Regions from separate parts of the Marinobacter nanhaiticus D15-8W genome, predicted to be linked through region 2. Evidence: predicted binding sites of a transcription regulator. Region 2 holds the regulator's gene; each other region holds the start of a gene.
What was found. The regulator FliA, encoded in region 2, starts transcription of late flagellar genes. The targets are predictions, from matches to a motif close to CTAAAGTTTNNNNNNNNNNNGCCGNTAA.
Positions count from the first base shown of each region.

Region 1: the regulator FliA is predicted to act here: its motif matches at 1,218-1,245, upstream of RE428_RS17960 (methyl-accepting chemotaxis protein).
Region 3: the regulator FliA is predicted to act here: its motif matches at 1,132-1,159, upstream of RE428_RS21155 (methyl-accepting chemotaxis protein).

Region 1 is NZ_AP028878.1:4,021,137-4,023,405, forward strand. Features, by position in the region: gene RE428_RS17960 (methyl-accepting chemotaxis protein) at 1-1,083, opposite strand, end outside; gene RE428_RS17965 (YqaA family protein) at 1,333-1,755, shown strand; gene RE428_RS17970 (ABC1 kinase family protein) at 1,762-2,269, opposite strand, start outside.
Region 2 is NZ_AP028878.1:3,312,368-3,314,636, forward strand. Features, by position in the region: gene RE428_RS14685 (protein phosphatase CheZ) at 1-183, opposite strand, end outside; gene cheY (chemotaxis response regulator CheY) at 200-586, opposite strand; gene RE428_RS14695 (RNA polymerase sigma factor FliA) at 812-1,549, opposite strand; gene RE428_RS14700 (MinD/ParA family protein) at 1,639-2,269, opposite strand, start outside.
Region 3 is NZ_AP028878.1:4,704,034-4,706,302, reverse strand. Features, by position in the region: gene RE428_RS21165 (methyl-accepting chemotaxis protein) at 1-65, opposite strand, end outside; gene RE428_RS21160 (hypothetical protein) at 224-982, opposite strand; gene RE428_RS21155 (methyl-accepting chemotaxis protein) at 1,217-2,269, shown strand, end outside.

The DNA of each region.
Region 1 (2,269 bases), 710 kb from region 2:
TGTCATCTGGCGAGCCGCTGTGGCGCTGACCTGTTCAGACAATAGGGTATTGACCTGCCTGAGGTCAGCGAGGGCAACCTGGCGAGGCAATTCGATGATCATCGACCAAAGGGTGTTCGAGGCGTCGATGTGGATCGGATAGGCAACGGCAATGTCCTCACCGTTGTCGAACACATCTTCCGCATCGTCCCGAGCCATCGCACGGTAATCGCCCGCGCGTCCCGGAAGTGCTTCCGCCAGCGGGCGGCCAAGGTGATCGATGTAGTGACTGGACCCCGCAATCAAACCGATATCGCTGATCAGGGTAACGCGGCCCGCACCGGAATAGAGGCTCTGACTCACCTGCTTGAGCGTCTTCTGGATAGTGGAGAGATTGATATCCGTACCCACCACACCGGCAAACTCGCCATTCTTGGTAATCGGCATGACCAGGCTGGTCATCAGCTCCGTGTACCCCTCACTTATCTCGTAGTTGTAGGGTTCCATGGTGCAGGGTTTGAGTTGCTCCTTGGAACAGAGGTACCACTCGGCCTCACGAATACCGAACTCATTGCGTCCTTCGAGATATTTCACCGAGGGGTCTGGGGTACGGTTGAACTGGATCTCGCCCTGAGAATCGCGGTAATAGTAAATCTCCAACGTGCCTTCATCGCTGCTATGATCTTCCACGCCACCGGTAAAGTAACGGTCCTGGCCGTCATAGGCATCGGGTTCGAACTGCGCGTAGATGGAACTGAGTTCCGGCTGCCCCTTGAGGATCTCGCCAGCGGTTTCCATCAGGTCGCGCCGACTCATGCGGGCGGAATCCGAACCTTCGACGTTGCGGCGGATCACCTCACGGAAGGTGTCCGGAATCTTGTAAGCCCGGTTGAAAATGCTCGCGACCAGTTCCCCGTACTGGCCAGCCGTGGCGCGTAAGCGCTCAACCACGATATCCTGAACCAGAGCACCGGTATCGTCCGTAATACGCGCCTCCATCCGGGACAGTGAAATCTGGGCCGTGATAATCATGCTCAGCCCCATCAAGAGCAGCAGGGCAATGACCAGGGCGTAGAGTTTCAGTTTCAGCGAGAGTTTTTTCATGGAGATCCCGGATCGATCGTTTGGAAGCCTTGCCCTGTAGACCGGACAAGACCGTTACATCGACAGGTCCTGCCGCACGTGCAAGTAACCCGTTCGCCAGCCTGGTTCCCGGTTTCCAGGGGCTGACACAATATCTATCGGCTTCTCCGGGGATTTCTTTACAAAAAAGCAACCTCCGGAGATTGGCGCTAACCATAGAGCGATGTCGCCGGACAGACCACTACACTGTGTAATTGAATTGGAGATGATTTGGCCTACGTGTCCCTGTTTTTTACGGCTCTTGCGGCAGCGACATTGCTACCGGCTTACTCGGAGGTGCTCCTTGGGGGGCTGGTCACCCAGGGGTATTCCGCGCTTGCCCTCTGGGCCTGCGCTACCGCCGGCAACACGCTGGGCTCGGTGGTGAATGGTGTGATAGGTCGGCAGGTGGAACGCTTTCGCCACAAGCGATGGTTCCCGGTCAGCGAAAAGCAGTTGAACGCTGCGCAAGAACGTTTCAACCGCTTTGGTCAGTGGTCGCTACTGATGGCATGGCTGCCGGTCGGCGGCGATGCGTTGACGCTGATCGGCGGCATCATGCGCGTGCCCTGGCTCAACTTCATCGCGTTGGTTGCCATTGGCAAGGGGATTCGCTATGCCGCCGTCCTCTGGGTGGTGATCGAAGCCACGTGACCCGGCTCATCCGGCCGGACGGGTTTCCTCATCAGTGGACTCGCCGTAGAGGTAGGCACGTAGCAGGTCCTCGCCGTTGAATTCGGAACGCAGCACAGCAATGAAGGTATAGACCCCTATCAGTTTGCGATTGAGGAAGACGAATTCCTTTGGCGGTATCCGGAAGTAGCGACTGATGGCCGAACGTGCGGCCTGCCGTGCCACCCGGGATGGCAGGTCACTCTGTTTCCAGCGATATTGACCCTGCTCGTTCACTGCATAATCCGGCCACTCCCCGTTGGCCGGCGCCAAGGGTTCGAGCACCGACATACACACCTCGCCAAACCGCTTCAGAATGTCATCCGGCCAGTCGGTACTCATGAAGTGCAGCTTGATGCCACCTTCGATCACACGCTCCAGATCCCGCTCGTAGGAAGCCTTGATCATCGACCGCACCGGGTCGAGGAATTCGTCGGAATAGCTTTGCACAGCGCCGAAATCCAGCAACACGATCTTATCGGTATCGCCATCGGTA
Region 2 (2,269 bases):
GGTCAAACGACCCACTTCCCGGTAAAGGCTCTGGTCGCGAACCTCGTTGAGATCATTGATCAGGCGCATCGCCGACGCGTAGTCGCCGGCATCCACCATATTCTTGAGTTCCCCAGCCTGAAGCTGGAGTTTCTCGACGACTTCAGGGTCGAGCTTACCGGTGTTGTTCTTTGGATTGCCCATGATGGCGCTCTGATACTCAGGACTGGATACGTTCGAAGATTTTTTCGATCTTTTCCTTCAGGACAGCCGCCGTGAACGGCTTAACCACGTAACCGTTCACCCCGGCCTGGGCCGCGGCAACGATCTGGTCGCGCTTGGCTTCCGCAGTCACCATAAGCACCGGTAGATTCTTAAGACTGTCGTCGGCGCGAACGGCCTGTAACAGCTCGAATCCGGACATACCGGGCATGTTCCAGTCGGTCACCAGGAAATCGTACTTGCCGCTTTTCAGCATCGGCAACGCCGTGTTGCCATCATCCGCTTCGTCGGTATTGGTAAAGCCCAGGTCGCGAAGCAGATTCTTGATGATCCGCCGCATCGTGGAAAAGTCGTCCACGATCAGGATTTTCATGTTCTTGTCCAATTGGACCTCCACTCATTAATGCCGGGAATAGCAACGACTCTTGGCCCTGGCCACCCGCGTAGTGCGTCTATGGGAGCTGGCACCTCCCACCTCACGGATGCACTTCACCAGCCTGGCACTTTCGAAGCATTGCCTATTCTGTCCGCTGGGCGCGATCTGTAAAGCGCCCGTTACCAAAAACTACACTTTACGTATGAGCACGTTACGCGTGTGCGATCCGGTTACTCAGGCGGCCTGCCATCCGCTCAGCCGCGCTTTCAGGCGCAACGCCGCCTGGCTATGGATCTGGCTGACCCGACTCTCGCTCACGCCGATCACTGCACCGATCTCTTTCAGGTTGAGCTCTTCCTGGTAGTAGAGACTCAGTACCAGCTTCTCGCGCTCCGGCAAACTGGTGATCGCGTCCGCCAGGCTGCGCCGGAAACCTTCAGACGAAAGCGCTTCGAACGGTGCATCAGGAACAGCGTCTTCTTCGTTTATCGGCACCTCGCCGGATTCATTTAGCTCATCGAGACTAAAAAGTCGGCCACCGTTAGAATCTGCCAGGCAGGCGTGGTATTCGGAAAGGGACATGTCTAGCTCGTCAGCCACCTCGGCGTCGATGGCCTCGCGCCCGGTCCGGTCTTCTACAGCCTTGATGGCCTGGGCGATACGACGGGAATTACGGTGAACCGAACGCGGTACCCAGTCGCCCTTGCGGATCTCATCCAAGATGGCGCCCCGAATACGGATACCGGCGTAGGTTTCGAACGATGCGCCCTTGGACGCCTCGTATTTCTGCGCAGCTTCCAGCAGCCCGATCATGCCGGCCTGCATGAGATCTTCCAGCTGCACAGAGGCAGGTAAACGCGCCAGGAGATGCAGCGCGATTTTCTTAACCAGCGGCGCATGCTGCTCGACAAGGTCATGGGCCTTGCGTTCGCTGGTTTGGTGATAGATTCCCAGGCCTTTTGCCAACTTCATGAATCCGGATTGCCCAAATCAGGGAGCCTTTGGTTCTATCGGAGACTCCAGAGAATAAATGACCGTCAAATCCGTCAGTCGGTTACGCCTCAGGCTTCCACCAGACGCTCGACGAAGAATTCAAGGTGACCGCGGGGCGATGACGGCAACGGCCAGTTGTCGACCTTCTGCGCCAAGGCCTTGATCGCTAGCGACGCTTTGGCCCGCGGATAGGCATCGAGCACGGCACGCTGCCGCTGTACCGCTTTCTTGACGGCTTCGTCGTAAGGAACCATGCCCACATATTGTAGCGCAACATCCAAGAAGCGCTCGGTTACGCGGGTTAACTTCCCGAAAAGATGCTTGCCTTCCTGCTCGTTGCGGACCTGGTTGGCCAGGATGCGAAAACGGTTGACGCCATAATCACGGTTCATCAGCTTGATGAGCGCGTAGCAATCGGTAATGGATGTGGGTTCGTCGCAGACTACCAGCAACAGTTCCTGCGAGGCCCGGAGAAAACTGACGACGCCCTCGGAAATCCCCGCCGCGGTGTCGACGATCAGTACGTCGATCTGATCGCCAAGCTCGCTGAAGGCATTGATCAGACCCGCATGCTCCATAGCGGTGAGCTGGGTCATGCGCTGGGTGCCGGAGGAGGCAGGCACGATTTTGATGCCGCCAGGACCATCCACCAGGACCTCCCGCAGCTCGCATTCGCCCGACAGCACGTCAGCCAGGTTG
Region 3 (2,269 bases), 1.4 Mb from region 2:
CCAATCACGACGAGAAGCGAGATCATCAGTGTGACGGCAAGTAGGAACTTCTTGTTCACAGACATGGATGGGCAACTCCGGTACCAGAGTTAATCGGGAGTGCTGCCTATAGAGCAGTGCATATTCTGATTAACGGCCAGAGGAGTAGTAACTAAAGTTAAGTAGTGTGTCGGAGATATACGGGTTTGTAGTCGAAAACCTGACCAAACAGGGCGGGCGTTCATCAACCTACCTGTTGAGACTGGGCGTGTGCTTGCCGGTCCAGCCCGAGTTCCTGCCGATAGAGCATATTGCCCAGACTCAGCACCACGGTTTCGACTTCGACATCGGGCGGTTTTCCTGCGCTTTCCCGGTCCAGCATCACGCGTAGCAGGTCCATGAGGCTGACCAACAGGTCCACCACACCAAAGTCGTCGGGCGGCGAAGCCATCTGTTGCCGCACGCAGGTCTTGGCGTCCTGAACAATGACCGCCTGATGCCAGTTCAGCCCGACTATGGCGATCGTCATCGCGCTATCGAAGCGTCGCTGCCGCTCCAGGCGCAGCGCTTCCATGCAGGTTTCCTCAGCGCGTTCCCCACCCATTTGGGTTCGGACGATGCCCGCCAGCCGGAAATCCACGTTGCCTTGCTGCCGACGTTTCTCGAATTCGCTCTTCAGGCATTGTCGCGCCCGGGGCAGGAACTTGTTGATCGCCCTGCGCCGCGCCCGGACCAGATCGTCGCCAGCGGCTTCGTTGATCAGCAACTGCATGAGACGTATGCAGTGGACCAGTTCTCCCCAGATGGCCGGGTCGACCTGGAGTGGGTCGTCCGGAAGTAATTGAGCGATGGATTTGACTTCGAAGTAGAGAGAGGTGATGTCCCGCTCACCCAGGTCGGAGCGAGCGATAACCTGCTTCAACCCCAGGCGTCCGATGTCGTTCAGCAGGCTGGGGATCAGCTGGAGGATGTAATGCTGCGCGCCACGTGAAAGTGCTGCCATTGCGTCTCCTCGGCTCCAGCGCGTCCTGGTTAGATACGGACGACTGTCTTTTTAACCTAGCACGTTTTTGACGAATGGGCCTGGTGCAAATCGCGGGTTATGTAAGCCAATGTCTCTTTTGTTCGACTTCGTATTGTTTTGTTTTTGCACTCAAGTTGTCGATATTTTGGCCGATATAATCCATGTGTTTCGCGTGTCCCCTTTGGGTTTGAAAACGGCGTTAAGGCTCGAACAATGATGAAAAACTGGTCTCTCCGCTCCAAGCTTCTATTGACCTCCATGCTCTGTCTCGTAGTGCTCACGACTGCCATGTTATGGCTCAGCCTCTCAAGTCTGCGGAGCAATATCGACGAGACGCTGGACCGGGATGTCGATCTCTTTGCCACGGCTTTCGCGACCAATGTCAGCAATTGGATGGAAGACCGTCGCAATTCCCTCAAACAGGTCGCCCAAGTGATTCCGCAGAATCCTGACATCGAGCCTTACAAGTTCCTCGATCTGGTGAACCAGGGACTGGCTTTCTCCATCGTCTACTACGGCACCGAAGAAGGCGAGATGCTCCGGAGCGATCCCACCATAACCGTCGAAGGGTATGACCCGCGGGTAAGGAGCTGGTACAAAGGCGCGATGGCCAACCAGGGGAGTTTCCTGACTACGCCATTCACTTCGAAAAGTACCGGTGACTACGTGGTCACTCTTGCCGAGCCCGTGCGTCGGAATGGAGATATTATCGGCGTCGTCGGGGGTAACCTTACCCTGGATACGCTTACGCAGAACGTCAATGAACTCGATGTCCCGGGAGACGGCTACGCGGTCCTGATCGATAAGAGTGATCAGCTCGTCGCACACCCTGATCCCGATTGGCAGCGTAAGCCGGGCTCTGAATTCTCCGAACTGTTCGAGCTCCAGACACTGGAGAAACTGGTGGCGGAGGATGAGCTGCATCAGGCGAAAATCAATGGCGAAGACAGTTTGCTCTTTGCCGTCGACATCCCGGGTACGAACTGGGTGCTGGTATTGATCATGGACGAGGCCACATTGATGGCGCCCGTACGGGATCAACTGTTTATCCAGTTGGGCGCTGCGACTGTGGTCGTGATTGTGGCGATCGTCATTCTCCTGATGCTGTTCAAGGTTCTGTTCCGTGGGCTGGAGGGTATTACCCGTAGTCTCGACGAAATTGCCAGCGGCGACGGCGACCTGACCAAGCGCCTGGCAGTGGATAGTCGCGACGAAATCGGTCAGCTGGCGGGTAGTTTCAACCGCTTCGTCGAGCAGCTGCATGGC